One region of the Pseudoalteromonas fenneropenaei genome, then DNA from elsewhere that is predicted to be linked to it. Evidence: predicted binding sites of a transcription regulator. Region 1 holds the regulator's gene; the other holds the start of a gene.

Region 1 (15,127 bases):
GCTAACGCTAACCCTGCAATTGTCAGCTTGCCCGCCAGCATGGAATTGAGACTATAAAGTGGTGAATAAACGGTCGCAAAACTTGGGGTATCTTTACAATCAGGGTTGGCGCTAATACGCCGATGTGCTGCGAGGTTGGTTTGTAGTAACTGGCAATCATGCAACGTACGAGGATTAGGCTGTGCCAACAAGGCTTTGATATCAAAAGCTGAGGTATTTTTAGCGTAGGAGCCTAAGCTACTATTTTGCCATACGCGGCGCACCCCAAAAGCTTCACAGAGACTATTACTATTGCAACTGACTTTAATAAAATCATGCTGATGAATGGACTGATAAGCAACAATGGCCGCTGCCAATTGGTCAGCAATGTGATCTTGATTTGGCCAATGCCGCCATGCTGCAACCTGCAAACGCGCTCCCTATCGCTAAACTAACGATCACTCAATGTGAGTCCGTGAGAACATCAATAGCGTCAGGAAGATAGCAAAATGCCAAATCTGCCGTTCGCGGTGAATCGAAGAATAGTACCTTAGGCACTCACTTAACCGCCTTTGTTGTGCAGCGTCATCAATAACTCAGCTTCCGCTCTAGGTAGCTCACATTCACGCATGACTTCTTCTATGTCTGCACCGAGTTCTATCATTTTCACCGCGCGAGAATAGATCCGGGCATCGGGGTCGTCGTACTTTTGTGCCGACAGCGCTTGTGCAAGTTCTTGCGAACCCTGCTCACAAGCCACAATGCGTTTACTCATACTCAGCACCCCAGCCCGCACCTCAGCAATTTCGCTACGCAAGATCTGGAGCTGCTGTGCTAACGCTTCATTATGCTTATGTTGCTGGATAATTTGCTTGCGCTGCACGTCAGTATTTTTGCGTGCAGCATAAAAAAGCCCCAAGCACACACAAGATAAAGCGCATGAGGCTACCAATAGTCCAATAATGATCATACTGCTTGGATCTATATTCACGATTTAGATGTGGCTCAACTCGTCCCATTCATCGTCAGTGAGCAACTTGTTAAGGTCAACCAGAATTAACAACTCACCTTCACGGTTTGACACCCCTTGGATAAACTTAGCGCTTTCCTCAGTGCCAATATTCGGTGCACTGTCGATCTCGGAGCTACGTAGATAAACTACTTCAGCAACGCTATCTACCAAAATACCGATTACCTGCTTTTCCGCTTCAATAATCACAATCCTTGAGTTATCAGTAACTTCAGCACTTGGTAAGCCAAAACGGGCGCGCGTATCAATAACGGTAACCACGTTACCACGCAGGTTAATAATGCCAAGCACATAATCCGGTGCACCCGGAACAGGAGCAATCTCGGTATAACGCAATACTTCTTGCACCTGCATTACGTTAATACCATAGGTTTCCGCTTCTAATTTATAGGTAACCCATTGCAATACTTCATCGTTACTATCGGCATTTTTATCTGCTTTTAGTAGTCTCTCTTGACTCATGGCTTAGCTCCAAAGTACAAACTAGTTGAGCACTGGTTGGCAGGTCAAACAGCGCGGCTGTCGAGGCCTTTTTCCAACAAGTGAATTAAACTTTCTACATCTATAAGCGCGCACATCTTTTCTTTTATCACGCCTGCAAGCCAAGGTCGCTTGCCTGCCGCTGTGCGCCACTTCACATCATCTGGATGTAAGGTAATGTTATTTACCAATTTTTCTGCTGACAAGCCCCACGGGCTGTCACCAAGCATAATTAAATACTGATAATTGAGCTTATCAGCCAATTCCGGTGTGTACTTTTCTGGCATAACCCAACGAGCAGTATCAATGACACTGAGTTTTTCGTCGCGGTTAAGCATCACACCTTGAAACCACTTTGGCTTGCCAAACAACTGATTAATTTCACCAAGCTGATGGATACCACCTAAGGCTTTAAGTGGTACTGCCAAAGTTAAGCCCGCCACTTCAAAAAACAGTGCTTGAAACTGGCCATCAAAATATTCTTTACGACCATTAAGTACCGCTTCTGGTTCTAGCTGCGGTAACGCTTGCTCTGCAACTTGTTCTTTGATGATAGTACTATTTTGCTGATCCTCAAGCTCTTTTTCGATAACTTCAGGACGAACTCGTGGTTCATCGACAAACTCTTTAAGGGCTGGTGAGTCATGCTCTAATACACTGCTACTGAGCTGCGCATCAGGGATGTCGGGATGAACTTGCTGTAATAACTTGGCAACTGGGGACAGTTCAGCGGTTGGGAGTTGATGTGGCGTAGTTGCAACCACCTCAGCTTGAACTTCAGGCTCTTCCTCACTCAATAGCGCACTCAAGTACTGCTTCATCACTTGTTCGTTGGCGAAAAGGTGCTTGCTCATGGTGTTAGCCTAATTGCTCCAAATATTCTAATAACGCTTTATAAGCATAGACACCACGAGATTTAGGACAGTACTCAATAGGTACTTTCTGCATCAAACTGGCATCTCGAAATTTTGTATCCACCGGTATCACACCCGGCCAAACCGCCTCTTTGTAAGTTTCCAGTAACGACTTGTAAGCCTCTAAGGAAGCTTTAGTACGTTTGTCATACATAGTCGGAATAATGGTGTACTGGTATTGCTTACTCTGTGAACTTTGCATCAACTCCATGGTGCGCATCATGCGATCAAGCCCTTTAAGTGCCAAAAACTCAGTTTGCACCGGCACTAAAATGCGTTCACTAGCAGCCAAGGCATTGATCATCAGCACACCCAATACTGGTGGGCAATCCAAAATCGCATAATCATAATGGTCGCTGATTTTAGCCAATGCTTTTTTTAGCAACAATCCCATACCAGATTTTTGCCCCATACTGCGGTCTAATGTCGCAATCGCCATAGTGGCGGGTAAAATATCTAGGTTTTCAATGGTTGAAGGACACAAAGCTTGCAAAATTTCTTCACTGGCCATTTGCGAGCCACGGGCAAAGATATCGTAAACACTGACTTCCAGTTCTTCAGAATCGATACCAAAGTAATAGGTTAACGAAGCGTGCGGATCTGTGTCGATAAGCAGTACCCGCATGCCTTGTAACGCCAAAATACCACCTAGGCTAACGGTTGTAGTAGTTTTCCCTACCCCGCCTTTCTGATTTGCTACCGTCCAAATCTTCACAACTGTAAACCAATCCTTAATCCCGTCGAGTTGTTCCACCTTAACACGCTTGACTACTCGGCGTTAAGTGCATCACGCTGTTGTTTTTATCATTATGCGCAGCCGACTTCTTTACTGATACGAACTGCAAAATCTTGTAACGGCAAACTTTCTGTAGATAGCCCAGCATTCGCAACGGCAGCCGGCATACCATATACCACGCAGGTTTTTTCATCTTGCGCCCAAATAGTTGAACCAGCCTGTTTTAATAGTCTCGCGCCATCACGACCATCCGCGCCCATACCGGTTAATACCACAGCAAGGACATCGCCATGATAGGCTTTAGCTGCACTGGCAAAGGTCACGTCAACACTGGGTTTATAGGTGATACGTGGGCTGTCGTCTTCAAATACGCGTAATGTTTTGCTGCCGCCACGTGCTTCAACCAACATTTGCTGGCCACCTGGAGCTAAATAAGCCACACCTGGCATTAAACGGTCACCATTTTCAGCTTCCTTTACCTTTATTTTGCATAAGGTATTTAAACGCTGTGCAAAGGCTGGTGTAAATGCCGCGGGCATATGCTGAATAAGTAAAATTGGATGTGGGAAATTGCTAGGTAATTGCGTCAAAATGGTTTGTAGTGCAACTGGACCACCCGTTGATGTGCCTATTGCAACTAATTGATATTTTTTCCCTGATGCCTTTGCGCTTACACTGCTACCGCCTGGGGCCGTTGCTGAGCTACTCACCGATGTACGGCTAAAGCTACGATCTGGCTGTGCGATAGTGCTACGAGTAGTTGTTGGACTAACACTGGGTGCTGGCGTCACAGGGGCTGGGCTGTAAGTCGGTCTGGTATAACGGCTAACACGGCGCCGTCCAATTTCTTTGACTTTGGTTTGTAAAGATTTAATTGCCTCTTCACTGTTGCGGGCGATATCTTCGAACTTCTTCGGTAGGAAATCAACCGCACCGGCATCTAGTGCATCTAATGTGGCACTGGCCCCTTCACGGGTGAGTGAAGAAAACATCAAAATCGGTGTTGGTGTTGCCTGCATGATTTTCTTCACCGCACTGATCCCGTCCAGCACCGGCATTTCAACGTCCATGGTGATCACATCAGGGCGCAGTTGCGCCGCTTTTTCAACCGCTTCTTGTCCATTAACCGCATAATCAATAACCTTGATTTCAGGGTCTTGTTCTAATATCTCTGTGACCCGGCGACGGAAAAAACTTGAGTCATCTACAACTAATACTTTGACTGCCATTGGCACGCTCATTTTTAACAATTCAGATCTAAAAAGTGGTGCACTGGGCACCACATCAATACTTGTCTATCAGTATTTTCGTGGGGTCTTTACCCCTACCTGCTGGCGTAATGTTTCAGTAAGTTTGGTACGTCCAAGATCAATGCTATACCACCATCAGAGGTGATTGTCGCGCCTGCCATACCAGGAGTCCCTTGTAATAGCGCATCAAGAGGCTTAATGACCACTTCTTCTTGCCCTATCAACGAGTCCACCACAAAGCCTACTTGTTTTGTGCCGATTTGCACGATAACCACATGACCTTCAGCTTTACGCCGCGAACGGTCGGCACCGCGTTTCAACCAATGTTCTAAATAAAACAGCGGGATGGCTTTGTTACGCACGATAATAGTCAGCTGTCCATCTACCACGTTAGTCTTAGTCAAGTCCAAATGGAAGATTTCATTCACCCCAGCTAATGGCAACGCAAAGGTTTGTTGACCTACAATCACCATTAACGTTGGCAAAATAGCTAATGTCAGCGGTACTTTAATTTCTAGTACCGTACCTACACCTAATTGCGATTGGATGTTGACTGAACCATTCAGTTGCGCAATTTTGGTTTTAACCACATCCATGCCAACACCACGGCCTGAAATATCTGAAATCTGTTCTTTGGTCGAAAAACCAGGAGCAAAAATCAGATTGTACGCTTCGGTATCAGATAAGCGACTTGCTTGGTCAGCATCAATAACGCCTTTTTGCACCGCAATTCTCTTGAGCTTTTCTGGGTCCATCCCCGCGCCATCGTCGCGGATGGTTAGAAGTATATGGTCACCCTCTTGCGACGCCGATAATGTCACTGTACCTGTGCGGGGCTTGCCTGCAGCTTCACGGACACTAGGCATTTCAATACCATGATCAACTGAGTTACGAACCAAGTGCACTAATGGGTCGGCCAATGCCTCAACTAAGTTTTTATCGAGATCGGTCTCTTCACCTTCCAACACCAAATTGATGTCTTTGCGTAAACTACGCGCCAAATCACGCACTACGCGCGGGAAACGACCAAATACCTTTTTGATAGGCTGCATGCGGGTTTTCATTACCGCACCTTGTAAATCTGCAGTCACTACATCTAAGTTAGAAATCGCTTTGCTCATGGCCTCGCTACTGGCGTTTGACGCCAAGCTGACTAAACGATTTCGCACCAATACTAACTCACCGACCATGTTCATGATCTGGTCTAGACGTTTAGTGTCAACTCGCACTGTGGTTTCCGCTTGCGCTGCAGGGGCCGCCTTTTTAGCTCCACCAGCTGCTGTCTGGCGCGAATCAAAATCGTCATTATCCATCGCTGCGGCTGGCGCAGGGGTTGGAGCTGGTTTTGGGGTTGGCTTAGGCGCTGGAGGAGTTGCAGCTTTTGCCGCTGGTGCTGGTTTTGCCGACTCAACCGGAGGTTTAGCGGCAGCTTCCTCCTCTACCGAGCGAGGCGCATTGCCTTTACCATGCAGCTCATCCAATAAGGCTTCGAACTCGTCATCATTAATGTCGTCGTCACTACCACTGCTAACTGGTTTGCTTTCTGGGGTAGGGATAGGTGCAGCAGGTTTAGCGTCCTCAACAGGTTTTCCAGCTTCAGCAGCCGCACCAAACTTACCGACGCCGTGCAGCTCATCAAGCAGTTTATCAAACTCATCGTCAGTAATGTCGCCATCGTCATTACTTGTAGAAGTTTTACTGTCAGTACCTTGCGCAAGGTTAGGTGCTTTACCCGCACCATGCAATTCATCTAGGAGTGCTTCAAATTCGTCTTCGGTAATTTCGTCAATCCCGGAATCATCACTTACTAGCTGTTTGGCTTCTGATTGCGCGTCGAAAAATATGTCGTCATGCTCAAATGGGTCAGCTTCGACTTGAGGCGCAGCTTGATAAACTTCTTCTGGCTCTTCTGATACTGCATGACGTTCGTCTTCAGATTCTGGTTTGCTTAAATCATGAAGTCTTTCTAGTAAGGCAGGATCGGCTGGGTCTGGTTGCTCACGGTTCTGAATATGCGCGAACATTTCATTGATAGTATCTAAAGCTTGCAGGATAACGTCCATCAACTCAGCATTAACGCGGCGTTGACCTTGACGTAGGACATCGAATACGTTTTCCGCGCCGTGGCAAGCATCCACAAGCTCGGTCATACTAAGAAAACCTGCGCCACCTTTTACGGTATGGAAGCCACGGAATATGGCATTGAGCAGCTCTCTATTGTCGGGATTATTTTCCAACTCAACCAATTGCTCGGAGAGCTGTTCTAATATTTCGCCGGCTTCTACTAGAAAGTCTTGTAATATATCTTCATCGACTTCAAAGCTCATGCACCTACTCTCCTATCAGAAGCCCAAACTGGATAGCAAATCGTCAACCTCATCTTGACCAGAGACCACATCTTCACGTAGTTCTGGATTAATGATTGGTCCTTCCGGTCCCGACAGCTCATCTGGTTGTGATTGCTCACGGACCTGTTCTGTTCGTTTTTGTTTTAATGAACTTACATCCGTAGTACCAAACACCGTTAGGAGATGGATCAAACTATCTTCAACTTCTCGCACTAATTCAATCACGCGTCTAATCACCTGACCAGTTAAATCTTGATAATCCTGTGCCATCAGCACATTGGTCATCAACATTTGTAATTCGTCAGTACGATTAGGTGAAGATTGCATAAAGCGGTCAATATCATGACATAGCGCTTTAAACTCGCCGAGTTGGATATCGCGATTCATTAAGCGATCCCAAGTGGGTTTGATATGCGAAATATCTTCAGCAAGCTGTTGTGCAAGAGGGAGACTGGCTTCGACTGCATCCATGGTCTTATTTGCCGCGTTTTCAGTCATTTCCATCACATAATTTAGACGTTGTTTAGCATCAGGAAGCGCTTCTGTCGTCAAATCAGCTAAGCGAGTATCCAGTTCAAAGTTTTTGAGCGACTCATGTAATTGGCGGGTTAATTTACCGACTTCGGCAAATAACTCTGACTGCTCTTTACTGGCAGCCTCCATAATGAGCTGATCTGCTTTTTGTTGTTCACCTTGCTCTAGATATTCAACCAGTAATCTGGCTTGCTCAAGACTGATCTGAGGCGTTGCACCTACCGACATAAGCCTCTCCTCTGGTTATTAGCCTAAACGCTCAAATACTTTTTCGAGCTTCGTTTTTAACGTGCCCGCAGTAAATGGTTTGACAATATAACCATTCACACCCGCCTGCGCTGCTGCAACGATTTGTTCTTTCTTCGCTTCTGCAGTAACCATCAGTACTGGAATGTGCTTTAATTTTGCGTCAGCACGAATTGCACGTAGCAGGTCAATACCTTGCATCCCCGGCATGTTCCAATCGGTTACCACGAAATCAAATTCTTGATTTTGCAGCATTGGCAGGGCTGTACTACCGTCATCGGCTTCGTGAACATTTGTAAAACCTAAATCTCTGAGCAGGTTTTTGATGATTCGACGCATCGTCGAGAAATCGTCAACCACGAGAATTTTCATGTTCTTATCCAAAACATCCTCCAGTGAGGTTTGAACCTATTTTACTTGTAAACTTAGTTGACCCAGTCATTGATCTTCGCTCTTAAGCGAAGCATTGCCTGGCCATGAATTTGGCTAACACGAGACTCACTTACATCAAGTATCTGGCCGATTTCTTTTAAATTCATTTCATCATTGTAATACAACGACAATACCAGTGCCTCACGCTCGGGTAAAGTTTGGATCGCATCGATGAGTGATTGGTTAAAGCGCTCATTTTTAACGACATTATACGGTTTGTCCAGTGTCAAATCCTGATCTGCCGTGGTAATGACGTCCTCATCAACACCAAGATCCTCAATTCCCAATATTTTGCTGGAATTTACATCCTGTAAAATATGATGGTACTCATCCAGACTAATATCAAGTTTTGCAGCGATTTCAGTGTCTTTTGGCTCGCGACCAAGCTCACCCTCAAGCTCGGCGATGGCTTCTGCGACCATGCGATTATTGCGATGCACAGAGCGTGGAGCCCAATCGCCACGACGAATTTCGTCCAGCATGGCGCCGCGAATGCGGATCCCAGCAAACGTTTCAAAACTGGCGCCTTTAGTGGCGTCAAAATTTTTGCTCGCTTCAATCAAGCCAATCATACCGGATTGAATTAAATCATCGAGTTGCACACTTGCGGGCAAACGGGCAATGAGGTGACAGGCCACTTTTTTTACCAGTGGCGCATGACGCTCTACCAATAACTGCAAGTGATTCTCTGTCTGATACCCCATGGTTTTAGTCACCAATACCATACCTATCCATTAACAAGTTGTTCGATAAAGAACTCTAAGTGACCGGACGGTTGATGTGGAATGGGCCATTTTGCCGCCTTGCTAGCGAGGCCACGAAATGCCACTGCAGCAGGCGAATTTGGAAATAACTCAACGATGGTTTTTTGACGGCGTGATGATTTACGCATATTTTCGTCAAATGGGATCGTTGCTACTAACTCCAAAGCCACGTCGAGGAAACGATCAGTCACTTTGGAGAGTTTAGCAAATAATTCCTGGCCTTCACGGAGACTACGCACCATATTGGCCACTATTTTAAATTTGTACACGCCGTGTTCACGGCTCAGCACTTTAATAAGCGCATACGCATCGGTAATTGACGTAGGCTCATCACACACCACCACCATCACATCTTGCGCCGCTCGCGAGAAGCTCAACACCATGTCGGAAATCCCCGCCGCGGTGTCGACGATAAGGACGTCAAACTCAGTGTTAAGTTCGCTAAAAGCGCGGATGAGGCCAGCATGTTCAGCAGGTGTCAGCTCAACCATGCTTTGCGAGCCTGAAGTTGCAGGCACAATTCTGATGCCAGCTGGGCCTTCAACTAAGATTTCGTCCAGCTCACACTCGCCAGACAAAACGTGGGATAAATTCTTTTCTACGCGCAGACCGAGCATGACGTCACAGTTAGCAAGACCCAAGTCAGCATCGAGTACCAATACGCGATGGCCCTGTTGTCCCATGGCAATAGCCGTGTTCAAAGACACATTGGTCTTTCCGACTCCGCCTTTACCGCCTGTCACTGCGATGACCTTGACGCCGTGGTTTTTCTTTTGATTCATTCTACGCAGACCACTTGCTTGATCTAATACTGTGTTAATCATACATTCCTACTGCTTGAGACGCCACCGGTACACGTCTCGAATGTTGAGCTTTTGAGCGTGCCAGGAACAATTGCTCAGCCTTTTTGATGAGTTTTTCCGCATTTGCCACGCGAATATCCTCTGGCACTCGCTGACCGTTGGTAAGATACCCTATCGGCAAGCGATTTTGAATCGCAATACTAATAATCTCGCCCAAACTTAGACTTTCATCAAGTTTAGTGAAGATACAACCGCTTAGATTAACTTTCTTAAAGTGACGCACAGTTTCTTGCAATACGTTCATTTGTGCTGTGGCACTTAATACAAGATAGCTGCGAATATCCACTCTTGCATTCTTCATTAAGGTATTTAATTGCTCAGTTAAGCGTAAGTCTCGCTGACTCATGCCTGCTGTATCAATTAAAACTAAGCGCTTGTTACGTAAATGATATAACACTTCTGACAATTCTTGTGCATCTTTTACTTGTTTTACTGGGCAACCAATAATACGACCATAAGTAGCGAGTTGCTCATAAGCGCCGATACGGTAAGTGTCGGTAGTGATAAGCGCCACATTTTCCGGACCAAATTTTTGTGCACCCAATGCTGCAAGCTTAGCAACAGTAGTTGTTTTGCCTACACCAGTTGGGCCAACCAGTGCAAAAACACCGCCTTGGCGTAAAATTTCATTGTTGGTGGTGTGTAGTTGATTCTCAACCATACCAAGTAACGCATTCCACGCTTCTTTACGTGATACGTCATCAGGGATAAAACATGCCATTTGGTCAGCAACGTCTTCGCTTACACCCATACCTTTTAAACGGTCAATTAAACACGCACGAGTTGGGTCGCGACGCGCTAAGTCTTGTTGCATCAAACCAGACAATTGAAATTCAAGAAGTTGACGGATAGCGTTCATTTCTTCACGCATTTGTGTCATTTCATTGCCTGCTGCGCCAGAATTTTGACGAGTTGGCATTTCATCACCAAAATCACCGTCTAAATCGTCTTGCATAGCAAAATTTGCCACAGGCGCTTTTGCTGCTGGACGGGTAGCGGGTTTGCTAAAAGCAGGGGCTGCTTTTGGCTGATAAACTGACTCAGTGTTGATACCAGATTCAGAGAACATAGACGCAAGCTCAGGTGAACGCGGACGAGCTGTTTGTCTTTCTAATAAGGCTTGTAATGAGTCTGCCACTTTTGCTTGTGGTTCAGGGCGAGCACGCATTGGCTCAGGACGAACAAAGCGTGGCGCGGCTTCAGAAGCGACCTGTGCTGTTGCGCGAGGCGCTTGTTGTGCTGGCTCAGGTTTAGTAGTTGGGGCACGGTCATTGTCAACAGCAGCAACGATTTCAACACCGTCCGCCAATTTCTTGTTTGACATGATCACAGCGTCTGCACCAAGTTCTTCTTTCACTTCTTTCAAAGCTGTACGCATATCTTTGGCGAAAAAACGTTTGATCTTCATATGACAACCCCTTACTCATTAATGCTGTCCAACTGAGCTGACTATCTTGATTTGTCTCTCCTCTGGCACTTCTTGATACGACATCACACGAAGGCCTGGGATGGTATGTTTGACAAATCGTGAAAGCACGCTGCGTAACATTCCTGAGGTTAATAAGATTGAAGGTTCGCCTAGCATTTCTTGCGTTTGATGGGCTTCTCTCAGTGAGTTCTGAAGCCGCTCAGCAAGGCCTGGTTCGATACCTGCACCCTCATCACCTGCGTTCTGAAGTGAGTTATGCAACATCTGTTCCAACTCAGGCGCCAATGTTATGACAGGGATTTCATTATTGTTGCCAACGGCATCTTGAACTATCAAACGCCGCAGTGAAATACGGACTGCAGCCGTGAGTACATCTGGGTCTTGGCTGCGTGGGCCGTACTCAACTAAGGTTTGTACAATTGAGCGCATATCGCGAATTGCCACCCCTTCATTGAGTAAATTTTGTAAAACTTTAACGATAGTCGTAAGCGGTAATACATCTGGTACTAAACCTTCAACCAAACGTGGGTGACTCTTAGCTAAAATATCTAGTAGGTTTTGCACTTCTTCGTGACCTAAAAGTAACGAGGCATTGTTGGTCAGTAATTGGCTGATATGGGTTGCAACCACAGTTGCTGCGTCTACTACGGTATAACCTAGAGATTGGGCTTCGTCTTTCTGATCTGGTTTAATCCATACCGCATCAAGACCGAAGGCAGGATCTTTAGTCGCGGTGCCTCTGATCGGACCGAATACTTGACCGGGATTAATTGCCAGCTCATCACCATGCTTAAGCTCACCTTCACCCGTCCCTACGCCCATTAACGTAATGCGATACGCGTTCGGATCAAGTTCAAGATTGTCGCGGATATGCACTGGTGGCACTAAGAAGCCTAATTCTTGCGATAACTTTTTCCGCACGCCTTTAATACGGCTTAGCAATTCACCGCCTTGAGCTTGGTCAACTAATGGAATTAAACGATAACCTACTTCCAAACCGATTACATCAACGGGTTGTACATCGTCCCAGCCCAATTCTTTGTGGTCTTGTTGCATCGTTTTGTTCGCTACTGAGCCACCTTTACTGGTTTGCTCGGCTTCTTCTTGCGCGGCTTGGGCTTTTTGTTTTTGTAAGAAATAACCCAGATAAGCTAAAAATGCCGCAAAGCTTAAAAAGGCTAAATGTGGCATTCCAGGCACAATCCCCATCACGGCCAAAATACCGCTGGCAATAAACAGTGACTTTTCATTGCCTAGCTGATTCTTAACCTGCTCGCCCATATTTTGTGAAGCGTTTTCACGAGTAACGACAATTGCAGTTCCGATTGATAGTAATAATGAGGGTATTTGCGCAACCAAACCATCACCTATGGTCAGCAAAGTGTAGACTTCCATGGCACGGCTAAACGATAAACCGTGCTGGATCATACCAACAAATAGGCCACCAATGATATTGATAAACAGAATAACCATACCAGCAATGGCGTCGCCTTTTACGAATTTACTGGCACCGTCCATCGAACCATAAAAATCAGCTTCACGGGTCACTTCATCACGGCGCGCACGTGCTTCATCGGCGGAAATAAAACCCGCATTTAAATCAGCATCAATGGCCATTTGCTTACCCGGCATAGCATCAAGGGTAAAACGAGCTGAAACTTCAGAAATACGACCAGCACCTTTGGTAATTACGACAAAGTTGATGACCATCAAGATGATAAAAACGATTAAACCTACCGCGTAGTTGCCACCAATAACCACCGAACCGAAGGCTTCAATAACTTTCCCTGCGGCATCACCACCATTATGCCCTTCTAGTAGTACCACGCGCGTACTCGCGACGTTGAGCGCCAAACGCAGAATTGTCGCGATAAGCAGCACCGCTGGAAACATACCGAACTCAAGTGGCTTCATGATGTAAACGGTAACTAACAGTACCACCAGCGCCAAAGCAATATTAAAGGAAAACAGCACATCCAAAAGGAATGGTGGCATAGGTAAAATAACCATGCCAAGCGCCGCCAAAACGACTATGGGGGTACCAATGCCTTTTAGATAATCACTGCGATTTTCTTTTAACTGATTTAAAACTGCTTTAAAATCCATAAGTTATCTATTGCAAAAAATTGACGCATTCAAGTAAAAGCAATTACTGTTCCAGCTTACTAACTCGCTAGTGACGCAAGTCGGTTGGGATGGGTAAGTTTTTACTCAACGGAGTTGGACGACGACCGCGCCCTTTCTTAAATCGCTTCAGCTGAAACACGTAAGCCAGCACTTGGGCCACAGCAGTAAAGAGTCTATCTGGAATTTGGTGACCAACTTCAGTGGTATGATACAGCGAGCGCGTCAACATTGGCGACTCAAGAATAGGCACTTCGTTACCGATGGCAATTTTGCGAATTTGCATCGCCATTTCATCCACGCCTTTAGCCACCACAATTGGCGCACCGGCTTTATCTGTGTCATATTTTAATGCGACGGAATAATGGGTTGGGTTCGTTACCACAACGTCAGCATCCGGCACAGCTTGCATCATCCGCCGCTGCGACATTTCACGCTGGGTACGACGGATCCGCGCTTTAATCATGGGATCACCCTCAGAGTTTTTATACTCGTCTTTGACCTCTTGCAGCGTCATTTTTAATTGTTTGTGGTGATTGTAGCTTTGGTAAGGTGCGTCGATAGCGGAGATAATAATTAAGGTACAGCTCAGCGCCAAAAACATCCATGCTAGTATTTCTAACGAGTGCAAGACACTACTGGGTGGCGTTTCAATACTTAAATGTAAGATTTCATCGAAATACATCTGAATAAGTAAAATCGCAAATCCCGCCACCAGCACAAATTTAAGGATGGACTTTAGCAACTCAATCGCTGCTTGGGGGCCAAACATGCGTTTAATCCCCTTCATTGGCGACATTTTACTGGGTTTAGGCGACGCCGCCTCCCAGCTAAAGTTAAAGCCACCGAGTAAGGTATTACCCACAATACCGGCTATCGCGATAATGAAAACAAACATCGCCATAGGAAAAATGAGTTCGGAAAACGCTTCACCCCACACCGCAAACATCTTCGTGGTGTCATAGGTCTCATTGCGATTAAGAGAAAGTAAGCGCCCCATAACATTATAAAGGCCTTTGGCAATAGCAGGGCCGTACATTAACAGCGCAATAGCGGAAAAGATCAACACGAAGGTGGTACCGAGCTCTTTTGAGCGCGCTACTTGACCTTTTTTACGGGATTCTTCAATTTTTTTCCCCGTGGGTTCTTCGGTCCTTTCTTGTCCTGAGTCTTCCGCCACACTTCACTCCCAGCGAAAACACGATATCACTAAGATGTGTATCGCAAGTCAATTAACGGTATATTAGGCATTGTGCGGAAAAAGTTATAATGAACAACCAATCAAGCCGCACATTAGCTCCACCATTTTTAGCCATTGGAACTCGTATTGGACGATAAAATTGCCCATCGTCGCCCAGATAATAGCTAAGCCTGCAACTAAGGTAAACGCAAACCCCACTGAAAAGATGTTCATTTGTGGCGCTGCTCGCGTCATAATCCCAAAGGAGATATTGATCACCAGCATTGCAGTCAGCGGCGCCAGTGCCAATGCCAATGCTGTAGTAAACATCCAACCGCCCCAGGTGACGATATCCCAGTAACTGTCAACCGGCCACCATTCCCCCGTGATAGGAATAGATTCAAAGCTATAGACCACCATTTGGATCATCATCAAGTGACCATTGAAAACGAAAAATAGCAAAGTCGCGAGGATTAGATAAAACTGGCCGACCGCAGGCACACTCAAACCATTTGCTGGGTCGACTACTGACGCAAAACCAAGGCCAGTTTGCATTGCCAACACTTGGCCGGCGATAATAAAGGTATTTAATAACAGGAGCGAAGCAAAACCAATTGCGATGCCTATCAGCATTTGCTGCAATACCACAAATACCATAGCAAGAGAAAAAAGGTCGGTAAATTGTGACTTAGGTAGTACGGGCACCACTGCAAACGTCGTCACCACAGCTAAGGCCAATTTAACACGGCTTGGTACACTTTGCGCGCCAAGACCTGCCATGACCATCATCATCGAGCTAATTCGCACCAGTGGTAGTA
Region 2 (16,965 bases), on a different contig from region 1:
GCAAATCAATGATCCCTGCGCGAGTGGCTTCGGTACCTAAACCATCCGTTTCTTTTAGCACTCTCTTAATTTCCGGGTTCTGCACAAAACGTGCAACCCCAGTCATTGCAGCCAGCAGTGTTGCCTCTGTAAAATGCTCTGGTGGTTGAGTATGCTTTTCTACTACTTCACCCCGCTCACACCATAGCATATCGCCAACTTGTAGCTCGGGTAGGAATGCCGAGGATGACTTATTTTGGAAATCAGAGAGCATTTTAAAACCTGCCACTAATTGAGTTTTGCTACTTGCTTTGAATAAGCCACCCGCAATATTGAGTTCAACTTTCACTTCTTGATACTGATAAGCTGGAAAAAACTGCACTATATATTGCCGCGCAATGAGCTTATAAATTTTCTGCTCAAAATCACTTAGGTTAGTTAACTGTACCTTTCGCGCCGTTGGAATAATCGCATGGTGCGCCGATACCTTTTCATCGTTCCAACATTTGCTACGTAAGTTTAAATCAGCGGATTGATACTGTGACTCTGCAACATTATTAAAAATCGCTGCACTGACTTCAAAACGCTGAGCGTAATGCTCTTTTGGCAGATAACGACTGTCCGAACGAGGATAAGTGATAAGCTTATGTTTTTCGTACAGCGCTTGGCACACATCTAACACCGTTTTCGCAGACATCGCGAATGCTTTGTTCGCCTCTATTTGCAGCGCCGACAAATTAAATGGCAGCGGTGGCTGCTCTTTACGCTGTTGCTTATCTACCTTATTAACCTGCGCCTGCTGTTGGGTGATTCGACTCGCTACGTTTTCTGCTAATGCACGATGTAGTACACGACCTTCTTCATCTTGATATGGTTCACAGGCTTCACTTGGCTGCCATTTGGCGCTAAAGCTTGCGCTCTGCTCGTTAGCAACATGCGCTAATACTTCATAAAATGGTTTTGATTGAAAGTGGGCAATTTCCGCATCACGCTTTACCACCAATCCTAGCACCGGGGTTTGCACCCGACCTATCGACAACACTTGTCCGCCACCTCGTTGTCGCCCTAAGATAGTAAACAAACGAGTAAGGTTAATACCGTATAACCAATCAGCTCGCACGCGTGCTAAGGCTGACACGCTCAAAGGAATAAATTCTTGGTTCGATTTCAGGCTGTCTAATGCGCGCTTTACTGCTTGAGGGTTTAAATCGCTTATCAATAACCGCGCCATGGCCTTTTTTTGTTCGCTCGTGGCTTTAGCGTAATCAATCACTTCGTCGACTAACAATTGACCTTCGCGGTCAGGGTCGCCAGCATGGACTATTTGGTCAGCTTTTTTGATGAGCTTTATCAGGCAATTGAGCTGCTTTTTGGTTTTGCTTTTGGCTTGAAATTGCCACTGCGTTGGCACGATAGGTAAGTGTTCCAGCTGCCATTTAGCAAAACTGGCGTCATAATCTTGTGGCTCGGCTAACTCTAAAAGATGACCAATACACCAAGAAACAATGTCGCCATTGCCAACCACAACATAGCCATCCTGCTTATTATGGGGTTTGGGCAACACATCTATAATGGCGCGTGCAAGCGAGGGTTTTTCAGCGATATAAAGTCTCATAACAAAATACTGTATAAATTCACAGTTACATTATGTGGCATTCAAATCCGCTTTGCCAAGATGAAATTGCATTTTGTTGCCTACGACCATTCAAGCCTGCATGGTGTTTGGTCACACCATTACGCTTTCATGATAAATCGGAGTGGCTGATAGCCAGTGAATTGTTGAATATGGTTGATAAATACAAGTGAGTTGATAACTAGAGGTGTAAACTGTGCGGTAATAAAAAGAGGAGCGCAAATATGCCTCCTCTTTTTATCTGTGTACTCTTTTTTCTTTATATACTTGGTACACCTTGCTTAACCGCTCTGCTTTAAGTTGCTAGTTTAGCATTTTACCTAACAACTAGTTTTACCAGGCGGAAAATCATAACCGATTGATTATAGACTGTTACTGCCCAACCTGAATTGGATCAGACTCCGTCGGCTTACCCTGCAAAATAGAGATCTCAACCCGGCGATTGCGGCGTCTATCGGTTTCAGTCACATTCGGTACTAGAGGACGAGTATCTGCATGTCCAACAACTACCATCCTGTTTTTATCAAACCCTGGCGCTTTTTGCATTTCGGTCGCCACTGCTACCGCTCTTTTTGCAGAAAGATCCCAGTTGTTGGAGTACAGCTCATTGGTCACTTGATAGTCATCAGTATGCCCTGATACCGTGATCTCACCCGGCACATCTTTGAGTAAGTCAGCGATTTCTTGCACTATAGGTTTAAACTTAGGTTGCAAGAATGCACTACCAGAAGGAAACGAACCATTCTCTTGAATACGGATAATGATTTGTTGCCCTAAAGACTCTAATTCTATTGCGCCATCCATGATCTGATCTTCCAATTGCTGCGCAATTTTTTTCACTAGCTCTTTCATTTGTTCTTGCTCAGCAGCTGACACCGCCGGTGACTGTGATGACTGTTGCTGTGCGGTGCTTTGCGACTCACCACCGCGTTTATTACCGCGTTGCTCTTGTCGCCCACCCGCTGAGCTTTCTTCACCCGCTTGAAACTCAAGCATTTGCTGGGTCATTTCGACCGTTTGCTGTTGAATGGTTTCTATCGGCGTTGGATCTGGCTTACCCGGTGTAAACTCCATCGCAATCACACTGGTGCCTTTGGGAATATCTTTTACTTCGATTTTATTTTGCACCCCGAAAGCAAATTTCATCGAGCCGGCAATTTGCTTAAATTTCAGTACGTCCATTTCCGAGAAAGCCAACAGCAGTACGAAAAAGCACATCAAGAGCGACATCAAGTCCGCAAATGTTCCCATCCAGGCCGGTAGACCTGGGGGTGGACACTTACACTTGCCCTCGTCAGACATAAGCTTAGCCTTCTGCGTCAGTTAAACGTTTCGATTCTGGCAAGTAATTTTTCAAAATGCCTTCGATAACTTTAGGGTTTTGGCCGTCCTGAATACCGAGTACCGCATCTAAGATTAAACGCTGGTTAAGTTCTTCTTCGTCTTTACGCAGTAGTAACTTAGTTTGTACTGGGATTGCCACCACGTTAGCCAAAAACGCACCATACAATGTGGTTAAGAGAGCCACTGCCATAGCAGGACCGATGGCTTTTGGGTCATCCATGTTAGATAACATGGCAACTAAGCCGATCAATGTCCCTATCATCCCCATCGCCGGTGCAATATCACCAAGCGACTTAAACATACTGGCACCCATTTCATGGCGTGAAGAAGTTAAAGCAATGTCTTTTTGTAAGGTGGCTCGCACTACATCAGCATCATGGCCGTCTACTAACATGTCGACGCCTTTACGCATGAATTTATTTGGAATGTCCGCTTCTTCAAGTGCTAAAAACCCGCCTTTACGTGCTGAGTCAGCCAGTTCAACCGCCTTTTCGATTAGCTCTTCCGGCGTTTCAATTTTGAACATAAAGGCTTTAGCCGCTACTTTCCCAATGCCAAAAAATTGCGACATAGTGAAGTTAGATAACACGATGAAAATCGAACCACCAAACACGATGACCGTTGACGGGCCGTCAATGAACATCGCCATCGCCCCGTCACTACTCATAAACATCGCCATGATAATAAGACCTATGGCGCCTATAATCCCGATTACGGTTGCTAAATCCACACACCCTCCGAAAGCAGCAAAAAAGCAGGAAGTTTAAATTATTATCGTTCGATTCTCGTTCGAGTTAGGTGAATAGTCACACCCAGTATTCTTCACCGTTGCGTTTTATATCGGCAACTAACTGAATTACTTAAATCAATTATATAAAAAAGCGTTCAAATTGCGAATTGATCTGTAAGCCGTTGTAATTATCTCGCTCAGTTTTACCGAGCGCCCATACAAGCTTGCAAGTATTTTTGACCTGCACTGTGATTCCTCCTAAAATTGGGGGCTAAATAGGCGCCTCATATAGCATTGACGATTAGAGTCCACTATGGCAGTAAAAAAACCAGAAAATCTCAGCTTTGAACAAGCAATGGAAGAACTTGCAACAATAGTAACTGAAATGGAGCAAGGTGATATGGCGTTAGATCAAGCCTTAAAACAATTTGAGCGCGGAATTGGGCTGGCTAATGCCTCAGCAAAACGTTTGCAACAAGCGGAGCAAAAGGTTGCCATTTTAATGAACAATGACCCAGACGCAGAGCCACTCCCATTTGACAGTGAAGCGCAATAATCGTGAATTTAAACTCTCAGATCCACGCCGCAAAAGAGCGTGTTGAAAGCGTGTTGAATGCTATTTTCGACCGCGCAATTGATTCCGACACTAAGTTACAAGCTGCGATGCATTATAGCCTAAGCATTGGCGGTAAACGCTTAAGACCATTTTTGCTGTATACCACAGGGCAAATATTTGGTGCTAAAGCAGCTGATCTTGACGTGTTGGCAGCCGCCATTGAATGTATCCACACTTATTCATTAATCCATGACGATTTACCCGCCATGGACGATGACGAATTACGCCGTGGCCAACCGACTTGTCATATTCAATTTGACGAAGCCACCGCTATTTTAGCTGGTGATGCCCTGCAAACTTTAGCCTTTGAGCTGATAGCAGAACATACTTTTGCGGTACCCGCTGAACAAGTCATCAAAATGCTTGCGGTACTTGCTAGAGCCTCTGGTTGGCGCGGCATGGCCGGCGGTCAGGCGCTCGATATTGCAGCCACAGGTAAAGCGGTTGATAAACAGCAGCTGGAGCAGATCCATAATTTAAAAACAGGCGCACTACTTTGTGCTGCTATTGAATTGGGTGCACTTTGCGCGCCACAGTGCGATGAACAAAGTCTTGTGGCGCTACGACAATTCGGCAAATCTTTAGGGCTGGCATTTCAAGTACAAGATGACATTTTAGATATCGTAGGGGACACCGCGACCTTAGGTAAACCACAAGGATCTGATGTGGCATTGAATAAATCCACTTATCCTGCCTTACTTGGTTTAGCGGGAGCACAAACGTATGCCAAAACTTTGGTCAGTGAATGTATTGAGGCACTCAAGCCGCTGTCTGTCGACACCGAAGCTTTGGCCTTAACGGCGCACTTTATTATAGAGCGCAATCATTAACCATATGGGCAGACAACAGCCATTCTCATGTGCGTCAAACATGACGAATTGGTGACATTCTAATTTAAATCAAGCAAACTGAGCGCTGTTCTCAGAATTATCGCGCTCGTGTTGCGAAGGATACAAATAACAACCATGAAACTTGATAGTAGCAAGTACCCATTGTTAGCCTTAGTTGATGAACCTTATCAACTACGCTCATTGCCGCAGGACAAATTACGCGCACTTAGCGACGAACTACGTGACTATTTACTCAATTCGGTTTCTCAAAGTAGTGGTCATTTGGCATCTGGCCTTGGCACTGTTGAACTGACTGTCGCATTGCACTATGTCTACAATACCCCGGACGACCGCTTAGTGTGGGACGTTGGTCATCAAGCTTATCCCCATAAAATCCTTACCGGACGCCGTGACCAAATGCATACCATAAGACAAAAAGATGGCTTGCATCCTTTCCCATATCGCGAAGAAAGCGAATATGACACATTCAGTGTTGGCCACTCTAGCACCTCAATTTCTGCCGCGTTGGCAATGTCAATTGCCGCAAAACGTGAAAACCAAGGTCGTAAAGTCGTTGCTGTGATTGGCGATGGCGCCATGACTGCGGGTATGGCATTTGAAGCGATGAATCATGCGGGAGATGTGAAATCTGACATGTTGATCATTCTGAATGACAACGAAATGTCGATTTCTGAAAACGTCGGTGCGCTTAACAACCACTTTGCACGCATCCTCTCTGGGAGTTTCTATACCAATATCCGTGAAGGCGGTAAAAAGCTCCTCTCAGGTATGCCACCAGTGAAAGAGCTGGCCAGCCGCATGGAAGAACACTTGAAAGGCATGGTGATCCCAGGCACTTTCTTTGAAGAACTTGGCTTTAACTATATTGGCCCAATTGACGGTCATGATATCAATATGCTGGTTGATACATTACGCAATATGCGTAATTTAAAAGGCCCGCAGCTCCTACATATCAAAACCCAAAAGGGCAAAGGCTACAAGCCTGCAGAAGCCGACCCAATTGGCTACCATGGGGTGCCAAAATTCGACCCAAGCTTAGCCAGTTTACCAAAATCTAAACCGGGTGCGCCGACTTTCTCCAAAGTATTTGGCGATTGGTTATGTGACATGGCAAGCCAAGATAGTAAGTTAATGGCAATTACCCCAGCCATGCGTGAAGGCTCTGGTATGGTACGCTTCTCTAAAGAACATCCGGATCAATACTTTGATGTTGCGATTGCCGAGCAACATGCGGTGACGCTAGGCGCGGGTTTTGCGTGCGAAGGTTTACGTCCGGTTGTTGCTATTTATTCCAGCTTCTTACAGCGTGCTTACGATCAATTGATCCATGACGTTGCGCTACAACAACTACCTGTGCTGTTTGCTATTGACCGTGCGGGTATAGTTGGTGCCGATGGCGAAACGCACCAAGGTGCTTATGACTTAAGCTTTATGCGCTGCATTCCAAACATGGTGATTATGGCGCCAAGCGATACTAATGAGTGTCGTCATATGCTCTATACTGGCTACATGTGTGGCTTGCCTGCTGCGGTACGTTACCCGCGCGGCTCTGCTGGTTCAGGTGAAGTTGCCACTGATATGCAGCAATACGAGCTAGGTAAAGCCAATGTTATTCGTGAAGGTGAACGCATTGCGATTTTGAACTTCGGCACTTTATTACACTACGCAGCGCCTGTAGCTGAGGAGTTGAATACCGCCTTAGTAGACATGCGATTCGTCAAACCACTTGATACCGCATTATTAGATAAGCTTGCTAACCAATATGAGCATTTTGTCACCCTTGAAGACAACGCGATTGCCGGTGGTGCAGGTAGCGCCGTAAGTGAATACTTTGCAGCGCAAGGCATTATTAAGCCAGTCACTCATTTAGGTATTCCTGATGCGTTTATTAAACATGGGACCCAAGAGCAGATGTATGCTGAAATGGGACTCGACAGCGCTGGGATAAAAAGCCGTATTCAAGCTTTATAGCACACGCTATAGTAAAAAGAGCCGCAAGGCTCTTTTTTATTGGCATAAATTCAGTGAGGTATAAAACATGAGCACGCAACCGCAATCGTTTAAGTCATTTGCTGAGTTTTACCCCTATTATCTGGCCGAACACAGCCACCCTATTTGTCGTTCTTTACACTATATTGGCAGTACGTTAGTGATCTTACTCGCACTTGCGGCACTGGGTTGGCAAGATTGGCGTTTTGCGGCGGCCATGCCTTTGGCTGGCTATGGGTTTGCGTGGCTAGGCCATTTTGGCTTTGAGCACAATAAGCCTGCAACCTTTAAATACCCACTGTATTCTTTATGGGGGGATTGGGTGATGTATGGTCAGTTTTTACGTGGATTGCTGCGGGCTGCGTAAAAGTACGCAGCCCTATCTGGCAGATTTAGCGCATCCATACTTGCACTTCAGCAAGGCCACTGGATTCCAAAGTTTGTAATTGCGCTTCAATATTGCTGGTTTGTTCAAACTCAAACGCATCAAGCTGTGCATCAAATATAATGGTCGCGGCACCATCACCACCACGACGTTTGACTTGATGTAGCGCAATATCGGCAAGGTTGACCGAAGCCTCCCAGCCAATCACTTGACCGCCAAGTAACGGCAGCGGATAGAAAGACCAACCTAAAGACACACTGAGCTTTAGCAACTTTCCGTTGGGTAAAGTAAACTCGTGCTCGGCAATGGCTTTACACAGCTCACTGACATAATGATGGATCTCAGGGCGTTTGAAATCGCGCAGTAATAACAAAAACTCATCACCACTCCAACGTGCGACATAATCTGAGCCCTGTGTGCGGGTATTGAGTAAAGTTGCCAATTGCTGTAAGCAGCTATCGCCCCCAATTGGGCCGTATGCGTCATTAATCTTGCTGAACTTGTCGATATTTAAAATCATCAGCACCAAGCTTTTATCTTGCTGCTGTAACGACTGCGCGTTACGTTGATAATGTTCGACGTCTTTAGGTAGCTGATCAAAAAGGAAACGTCGGCTGCGTAGCCCGGTTAAATCGTCCGTGTGGCTGACCAATTTAAGCTGCGTGTTGACATGGTTCAGCTTTTCATTGGCCTTGCGAAGTTCCGTGGTGCGCTCTGCGACGAGATTTTCCAGCGCGGCCTGCTTGCGCCGCTCTTGCGTACGGAATACCCAAAAAATCAGATAAAACAAGAAGATAAATCCACTGGTGATCAGCAAACGGAAGTAGACTGTTTCATCAAAACGGCGCGGTACTGAAATAAGCAATTGCAGGTTTTCAGCCTCAGCCCACTCCTGACCTTGGCGCTTCACTTGCAGGTTAAAGGTAAACTCTCCTGGTGGCAGATTAGTATAAATTGCCTCACGCCGCGTTTGTACTTGGCGCCAATCATTGTCCATACCACTTAAACGGTAGCGAAACTCAACACTGTTAGGCGCATAGAAATCAATCGCGGTATAACGAATGGTGATATCACGCTCGCTGGTTTGTAGCGCCACCGATTTGGCCAACACATTACTTGCCAACAAACGCTCCGGCGTTTGAATACTCTCAATCCGTGCAGTCAGGGCATCTTTACCAAACAAACGCACGTTTTTTGGGATCTCAACTACACCTTGAAGGCTTGGATACCACAGCGCATTTTGCGTCTCCACCACGGAGTCATGACCAAGCCCTGAACAACACTGACTGGGTCGACCATCAAGCTGCTTATCAAATGAGCTTATCACCTGCTCAACCTGCAAGTTTTCGATAGCATGCGCAAATTGCTCAACTGGCATACGATACACACCTTTCATGGTGCTCACCCAAATACGGCTGAGGCTTTTATCGTAGTAAAGTGAAAATATTGAGCCGTAGGGTAAACCTTGAGCAGCGTCGAGTTGATGCCATTCTATTTCATTTTCACTGCGATAAAACAAACCATCATTCAAAGAGCCAACCAGCGTCGCAACACCATCAATATGAATAATGCTGGTAATATAAGCGGAGTCTAACGAAGTTTGCCCGCCAATACGCTCAATACCACGGTCGTTATAGCGATAAGCGCCTTTATTGGTACCGACAAAGCCGAAGTTCGGATAATCAACAACGTAGGTAATAAACTTACTGCCCAAGAAAGCATTGTAAGCAAAGGGAGTGAGGCCGCTGTAGTCCATGCGATACAGACCACGTCCCGTACCTAGCCATAATCCCCCTTTGTTCGAAGGACTTATCGCCAATACGGGGTTTTGGCGTAATTCGCGGTCGCTTAACACGGTTAACTGATTGTTTTCGTACACCACTACACCGCGGTCAGTGCCCATGTAAAGCTTGTTACCTACAAACTCAAGATCGTGGATAGTAGTACGTTTAAGGCGCGCCATTGAAACCTCATTAACGTAACTTTCGTCACCTTCGAGGTAACCTAAACCAACACTACTGGCTATCCATAAACGTCCGTCAGGCCCTTGGCTAATCGCCGATACCGCTTGGGTCTGTTTAGATATTTCAGCATGACGCTCCACTCGCCCTGCATGAGCAAGCCAAAGCCCTTCGCTAAAACTTGCCAGCCACACATTACCATCTCGGTCTTTAAATATATCGGAAAACCAAATGCTCTGATCTAATTGCACAGGCTCAACCCATTGCCACTGGCGATTACTATCACGGTATAGCAAACGACCGTAAGTGGAGATCCATAGCCCACCATCACTGTCTGCCATAAACTTATAGACCAGCGAATTCATCCCATTGGGCAACTGATATGGACGAAGCTCATCATCAATATCAAGAAAATAAGCCCCTAACTCAGACGCGAGCAGCAAGTTGCCCTCCAACCACACTAAATCATGCACTATGGTTTGCGCGAGCCTATCAGGTAACGACACTTTTGCCGTCAGCTCTAAACGTAGTGCTTCTGAGGCACTTTGCTCTGCATCACTTAAACGCAGTAAATGGCGCTCGTTGACTATCCAAACTCCTTTTGGCGACCAAGCTATTTTACTTACAGCGCCCACAATTTGGCTAATTGCCGTCACCGTCATAGTATCGTTTGGCAAGTCATTTTGCTGCCGTAAATTGTTACTGCGAGAGATAAGATAAAGACCGTTGGCCGCAACCCAAATTCGCCCTTTTTGGTCTTCAATGATGTCTTTGACTGCACCGCTGAGTTTAAATTGCTCCGCTTGCATAGAGTTAGGATCAAGCCTCACTATGCCACTACGAGTGCCAATCCAAAGCATGCCGTGGCTGTCGAGCAACAATTTATTGATGCCATTACTGGGTAAAAAATCGGAATTCTGGGTGTTGAAGTTGCTAAATTCATTACCGTCGAAACGGCTGAGCCCAAATTGCGTGCCAAGCCAGATATAACCTTGCTTGTCTTGCACTATGCTACTGAGTGACTGAGAAGGCAGACCGTTTTGAATATTCCATTGTTTGACTACATAGTCATTGATAGCACTATGTGCTGTTGGTATGTAACCAGCAGTAAAGCCGGCCAATAGCAACACCGCTATCCAGGTCGTTATTATTTTTGTCACTCAAGAGAGTCCTTTACGCTAATACATAGCCAGTTTTGATCAAAGCCTGTAAACAAATCAATGAAAAAATACCGGCCAGAATATCATCAGCCATGATCCCAAGCCCACCATGGAGCTTTTTGTCTAAGATCCTAATTGGTCCTGGCTTAGCAATATCAAAAAAGCGGAACAAAATAAAGCCTACCAATAATGTTTGCCAACTGATGGCTGCCGCAACCATGGTAATGTAAAAGCCCGCCACTTCATCCCAAACAATTGCAGGGTGATCATGGACATTGACATCTTTGGCGGTTTTACCACAGGCCCAAACGCCAACCAAGCAAAGCGCTACCGCTATAATCACTTGCGCCCACATAGGCCAAGACATGGTTAAGAAGATAAACGGTAAGGCACCTAAAGTGCCAAAGGTGCCCGGCGCTTTTGGCGCCAGACCTAAACCAAAACCCAAACCTAAAAATTGATGTGGGCGGCGCAAAGAAAATTGAGACTGCTTCACTTCACCTTCCTCGCGAGCATAATTAAGCGGTGAAATGCTCATAGCCCTTCGCTGGCAACGCCAACTTTTGACCACGTAATAACACCTCAAGTTTACCTTCACCAGGTAAAATTTGACCAATACAGGCCGCATCGACACCGTATTGTTTTAGTTTTGCCTGCAACGCACTTTTTTGTGCATCCGGCACAGTAAACAACAATTCGTAATCATCACCATAAGCCAGCACATAAGGCCAACGCTCAGCTTCTGGCAAGGTATCTTTTAAGGCTTGAGACACAGGGACTTTGTCAGCGTGGATAACGGCATTCACGCGCGATTGACGCAGCACATGACCAATATCTGCCACTAAACCATCGGAAATATCAATCGCCGCGGTAGCCATGCCTCGTAACACCTGACCTGCAGCAACGCGAGGAGTCGGATAAAAAAACCTTTGTTCTAAGGCTTTTTTATTCTCTGGCGTGAGCGCTATCCCACGTTTGCGCGCTTCAATTGCAAGCGCCGCATCGCCAAGTGGACCTGTGACAAAAATCCAGTCACCGACTTTTGCGCCACCTCTGGTCAATGCCTTACCTTTGGGAATAATCCCCTTGGCACACACTGTGATAGTGAGTGGGCCTTGGGTGGTATCACCGCCAATGATTTGGACATTGTAATATTCGGCGATTTCATGCAAACCGTCGGTAAATGCTTCAAGCCAAGGTAAATCAACATCAGGTAAGGTTAATGCAAGAGACACCCAAGTCGGCTCAGCGCCCATGGCTGCCAGATCGCTCAGATTGACCGCTAATACCCGATGACCAAGCGCTCTTGGTGGGATATCGGCGAAAAAATGAACCCCAGACACCAGTGTGTCGGTCGTAACAGCGAGTTGACAATTCTCCGGCACACTAACCAGAGCACAATCATCGCCAATCCCTAAATCAACGTCGCGGCGAGTGATACCACGGCCTTTGAAATAACGATTTATTAGTTCGAATTCCTTCATACACAAAAAAGCCGGCCTACGCCGGCTCACCTGAATTAAGGTTTGGCAGCAAATTCTTTGGCACGCAGCTGTTTAACAGCTTTGTCCAACACGCCGTTGACAAACTTGTGGCTGTCTTCAGCACCGAACATTTTTGCCAGTTCGATACCTTCGTTGATAGCCACTTTATATGGCACATCTTCACGGAATTTCAGCTCATAAGCACTCAGACGTAAAATGGCACGTTCAACCATGTCTAAATCGTCAAATGGACGTGACAAATGTGGCGTAACCGAGAGATCTAATTGCTTGTGGTTAACTGCAACACCACGCGCAAGATCTTTAAAATATTCCACATCAATCTTAGAAATGTCGTTTTCAATTAACATTTGCTGTTCGATATCTGCGATGGGGTTACCACTGAGTTGCCATGAATACACGGCTTGTAATGCCAAAATTCGGGCTTTACGTCTCGCTGCTGGTTTCAACTGAGATTCCTCTTGAAATTGCGCTTAAATAAGATCTAGCACGTTCACCATTTCTAGCGCACCTAAAGCAGCTTCGCCGCCTTTGTTGCCCATTTTAGTGCCCGCACGTTCAATAGCTTGCTCAATATTTTCTGTGGTCAACACACCAAATGCCACTGGTATATCATAGTCTAACGACACGCTTGCCAACCCTTTATTTGATTCGTTGGCTACCAAGTCAAAGTGTGGAGTACCACCACGAATGATCACGCCAAGGGCGATAATGGCATCATGCTCTTTTTTCATCGCGATACGTTTTGCCGCTAGCGGTAATTCAACCGCACCCGGTACGTACACAACCGTAATATCTTCATCCTTAACACCGCCAGTACGCTTTAATTCATCCACGGCGCCATCAAGTAGGCTACGACCAATAAAGTCGTTAAAACGTGAAATAACAATGGCAAATTTCTTACCAGGAGCGTACTTATTACCTTCGATGATTTTCATTCGCTGTTCCTAATTTATCTGAGCAAAAGTCAAATAGACGCGCATAATAGCACATAAAAGTTAAATTCGCCTACTGCCAAGCAGGCGAACGGGTTATTCTGTTTAGAGGTACTCAAGCCGCCAAGTTACTGCGGTTCGACGTAATCCACTACTTCCAAATGGAAACCTGACAATGCGTGGTATTTTTTCGGCATACTCATCAAGCGCATTTGCTTAATACCAAGATCGGCCAAAATTTGCGACCCCACCCCTACAGTACGTGAAGTGCCTTGGAATTTACGCATCGTTACTTGCTCGCCCGCGTCTTGTGCGGCAAACGCTTTAACCATAGCTTCGAGGTCTTCGCTGCGTTCGTTTTTCGCTAAAATAACCAGCACCCCTTCGTTCGCAGCGATATGTTGCATCGCACCAGCAAGGCTCCAGCTGCGGTCAGCACTGCGGTCCGACATTAGAATATCGTTAAACGTGCTTTGTAAGTGAACACGAACCAAGGTTGGCTTCTCAGCATGGATCTCGCCTTTCACTAACGCATAATGCAATTGGTTGTCGATGGTGTCTTTGTAGGTCACTAAATCAAACTCACCAAACTCAGTTGGCAACTTGCATGTTGCTACTTTTTCGATGGTGGTTTCATTGAGGTTGCGGTATTCAATCAAATCCGCAATTGTGCCAATCTTCAAACCATGCTGTTTGGCGAATACTTCAAGCTCTGGACGACGAGCCATAGTGCCGTCGGCATTCAGTATTTCAACAATCACCGAGGCAGGCTCAAGCCCAGCTAAACGCGCTAAATCACAGCCAGCTTCGGTATGCCCGGCACGAGTCAAGACACCACCCGGCTGCGCCATAATAGGGAAAATATGGCCCGGTTGAACGATATCTTCTGGCACTGCGCCTTTGGCCACCGCAGCTTGTACCGTACGAGCACGATCAGCGGCCGAAATACCTGTAGTCACACCTTTAGCAGCCTCAATCGAGACAGTAAAGTTAGTAGAAAACTGCGCGCCGTTATTTTTTACCATTAAAGGCAAATTCAGTTGTTGGCAGCGCGCCTGAGTCATCGTCAGACAAATAAGCCCACGGCCATAGGTCGCCATAAAGTTAATCGCTTCTGGCGTAATATGCTCAGCCGCTATCACTAAATCGCCTTCGTTTTCACGGTCTTCATCGTCCATCAAAATGACCATTTTGCCGGCTTTGATATCTTCAATGATTTCTTTTGCACTGTTTAACGTCATAATTTACCTGTCTTTACTAAGTTTGCCGCGATGATTAACGAATAAATCCAGCTTTCGCCAGCAAACTGGTTGTGAGAGTCGATTCTGTGGTGCTTGCTGGACCTGTTCCCAGCAAACGCTCCAGATAGCGTGCAATTTGGTCTACTTCTAAATTGACTTTAGTGCCCACTTTAAAATCGGCAATGGTCGTTTCTTTGGCCGTATGCGGCACAATCGTTAGCTTAAATTTGTCTTGCTCGATAGCATTGACAGTAAGGCTAATACCATCAATCGCCACCGAACCTTTATAAGGAATATATTTCAATAGCGCTTGTGGCGCTTTTAACCAGTAATCAGTGGCACGGGCATTGGCTTCTACTGCGACAATTTCGGCAATGCCATCAACATGGCCAGAAACTAAATGACCACCCAAACGAGAAATCGGCTGTAGTGCTTTTTCTAAATTCACTTTTTGGCCAACGCGATAATCAGCAAAGCGCGTCAAAGACAAAGTTTCGTTAGACACATCGGCGCGAAAGCCATCACTGAATTTTTCAATCACAGTTAAACACACGCCATTGGTGGCAATACTGTCACCCAATTGTACATCGGCCATGTTGAGCGTGGCACTTTGCACTCTGACACAAAGGTCGCCTTGCTGCAGTCGTAATTCCGTTAATGTGCCAGTGGCTTCTATAATACCTGTAAACATACTTATCCTATTTAAGCGCGGTAATGCGTAAATCGCTGCCGATTTGCACTACATCGCTAAAAGTCAGTGTGGTTGCCTGCGCGAGAGCCATTAAAGGTGGCACTGCAAACAAGCCGCGTCCTGCATTACCAATAATCTTCGGCGCCAAATAGACCACATACGAATCAATCAAACCCGCTTCATGAAACACCCCAGCAAGGGTTTGCCCGGCTTCAAGCCAAACGTGATTAATTCCTCGCCGTGCTAACAATTTAAGGACCGCGGTTGGGCAAATTTTGCCATTACGGCTCTCAACTTGACACTGCTCAACGAAATGAGGCCAGTGTGGTGAATTATCAAGCGGCTGGGTGGAGTTTCTGAGTAATAAAACCGGCCCCTCGGTTTGAAACAAGGCCAAGTCTGGCGTCAGGCGGTTTTGCGAATCAAAAATGACTCGTAAAGGCTGGCGGATAGTGTCTTGCAACTCAGGGTAAAAATGACTTCTCACCGAAAGCTGCGCATCGTCCGCCAAAATAGTATCGGCGCCAGAAATAATCGCGCAGCTTTTAGCCCGAAAACGTTGTACATCTTCACGCGCGAGTGGGCCGGTGATCCACTTACTTTCGCCGTTTTCGAGTGCAGTTTTACCATCCAAACTCGCCGCAAGTTTGCAAGTCACATACGGCATACCCGTCGCCATACGTTTAAAAAAGCCTAAGTTAAGCGCTCTGGCCTCATCGCCAAGTAAGCCGTAAGCGGTTTCGATACCTGCTGCACTCAGCATTGCCATACCTTTGCCAGCAACTTGTGGATTGTTATCAACCATAGCCGCAATCACTTTGCTGACGCCCGCTTTGATAAGCCCTTCAGCGCAAGGGGGCGTGCGGCCATAATGGCTACAAGGTTCTAAGGTAACGTAGGCCGTTGCGCCTTTGGCTTTGTCGCCAGCAGCTTTTAAGGCATGTACTTCAGCATGGCCTTCACCGGCACGGATGTGAAACCCTTCGCCGACAATCTCGCCATCTTTGACAATAACGCAGCCAACATTTGGATTCGGGGTCGTGGTATATTGCCCGTGCGCAGCTAGTGCAATGGCACGGCGCATAAATTGTTCATCTTGGGCAGTAAATTGTTGCAGCTCGCTCACTTAGTGCTCTCCTAGCTTCGCGATTTCTTCACCAAACTCTTTGATGTCTTCGAACGAGCGATACACTGACGCAAAGCGTACATAGGCAACTTTATCGAGCTTTTTCAGTGCTTCCATGATCAACTCACCAATAAAGTGGCTTGGCACTTCGCGCTCGCCCGTTGCGCGCAGCTCAGATTTAATTTTGTGGATCACTTCTTCGATTTGCTCTGTACTGACAGGGCGTTTTTCTAACGCGCGATGTAAGCCGTTAAGAAGCTTATCTTCGTTAAAAGGTTCACGCGAGCCATCTTGTTTAATCACCCGCGGCATTACTAACTCAGCCCCTTCGAAGGTGGTAAAACGTTCATGGCATTCAATACATTCGCGACGACGACGCACTTGGTGGCCTTCACCTACTAAACGTGAGTCGATAACTTTAGTCTCTTTCGCCGTACAAAAAGGACAGTGCATAGTCTGAGTTTCCCCATAAACAAAAGGCCGCTACAAAGGCGGCCTTATCATAGCAAAAAACGTTTCAGCAAAAAACGTTTCTGCTTAAGCATTTAGTTTATGCGTAAACTGGGAACTTAGCACAAATCGCTTTTACTTTTTCACGTACAGCAAGTTGTACTGAAGTGTCTGTGATGTTGTCTAAAACGTCACAGATCCAGCCCGCAAGTTCACTTGCTTCTGCTTCTTTAAAGCCACGACGCGTAATCGCCGGTGAACCAATACGTAGACCTGACGTCACAAACGGTGAACGTGGATCGTTTGGTACTGAGTTTTTGTTTACTGTAATAAATGCATTACCTAAAGCAGCGTCTGCATCTTTACCTGTGA

The links. The regulator FliA, encoded in region 1, starts transcription of late flagellar genes. The targets are predictions, from matches to a motif close to CTAAAGNTNNNNNNNNNNNNGCCGATA.
Region 2: the regulator FliA is predicted to act here: its motif matches at 3,795-3,821, upstream of pomA (flagellar motor protein PomA).

What each region holds. Positions count from the first base shown of each region.
Region 1 covers NZ_JBHRSD010000010.1:91,829-106,955, forward strand. Annotated here, with positions in the region: gene ACFOEE_RS04545 (hypothetical protein) at 1-410, opposite strand, end outside; gene ACFOEE_RS04550 (DUF2802 domain-containing protein) at 542-949, opposite strand; gene ACFOEE_RS04555 (chemotaxis protein CheW) at 974-1,471, opposite strand; gene ACFOEE_RS04560 (chemotaxis protein CheW) at 1,516-2,343, opposite strand; gene ACFOEE_RS04565 (ParA family protein) at 2,348-3,118, opposite strand; gene ACFOEE_RS04570 (protein-glutamate methylesterase/protein-glutamine glutaminase) at 3,211-4,368, opposite strand; gene ACFOEE_RS04575 (chemotaxis protein CheA) at 4,464-6,716, opposite strand; gene ACFOEE_RS04580 (protein phosphatase CheZ) at 6,732-7,499, opposite strand; gene cheY (chemotaxis response regulator CheY) at 7,518-7,901, opposite strand; gene ACFOEE_RS04590 (RNA polymerase sigma factor FliA) at 7,943-8,653, opposite strand; gene ACFOEE_RS04595 (MinD/ParA family protein) at 8,677-9,537, opposite strand; gene flhF (flagellar biosynthesis protein FlhF) at 9,530-10,984, opposite strand; gene flhA (flagellar biosynthesis protein FlhA) at 11,003-13,111, opposite strand; gene flhB (flagellar biosynthesis protein FlhB) at 13,179-14,309, opposite strand; gene fliR (flagellar biosynthetic protein FliR) at 14,394-15,127, opposite strand, start outside.
Region 2 covers NZ_JBHRSD010000013.1:1,508-18,472, forward strand. Annotated here, with positions in the region: gene ACFOEE_RS08090 (DNA topoisomerase III) at 1-1,594, opposite strand, end outside; gene ACFOEE_RS08095 (flagellar motor protein MotB) at 1,985-2,914, opposite strand; gene pomA (flagellar motor protein PomA) at 2,919-3,686, opposite strand; gene ACFOEE_RS08105 (exodeoxyribonuclease VII small subunit) at 4,000-4,242, shown strand; gene ispA ((2E,6E)-farnesyl diphosphate synthase) at 4,245-5,132, shown strand; gene dxs (1-deoxy-D-xylulose-5-phosphate synthase) at 5,268-7,124, shown strand; gene ACFOEE_RS08120 (Mpo1-like protein) at 7,192-7,509, shown strand; gene ACFOEE_RS08125 (two-component regulator propeller domain-containing protein) at 7,535-10,624, opposite strand; gene ACFOEE_RS08130 (phosphatidylglycerophosphatase A family protein) at 10,662-11,144, opposite strand; gene thiL (thiamine-phosphate kinase) at 11,167-12,132, opposite strand; gene nusB (transcription antitermination factor NusB) at 12,168-12,599, opposite strand; gene ribH (6,7-dimethyl-8-ribityllumazine synthase) at 12,624-13,088, opposite strand; gene ribBA (bifunctional 3,4-dihydroxy-2-butanone-4-phosphate synthase/GTP cyclohydrolase II) at 13,214-14,326, opposite strand; gene ACFOEE_RS08155 (riboflavin synthase) at 14,361-15,017, opposite strand; gene ribD (bifunctional diaminohydroxyphosphoribosylaminopyrimidine deaminase/5-amino-6-(5-phosphoribosylamino)uracil reductase RibD) at 15,025-16,143, opposite strand; gene nrdR (transcriptional regulator NrdR) at 16,144-16,596, opposite strand; gene glyA (serine hydroxymethyltransferase) at 16,694-16,965, opposite strand, start outside.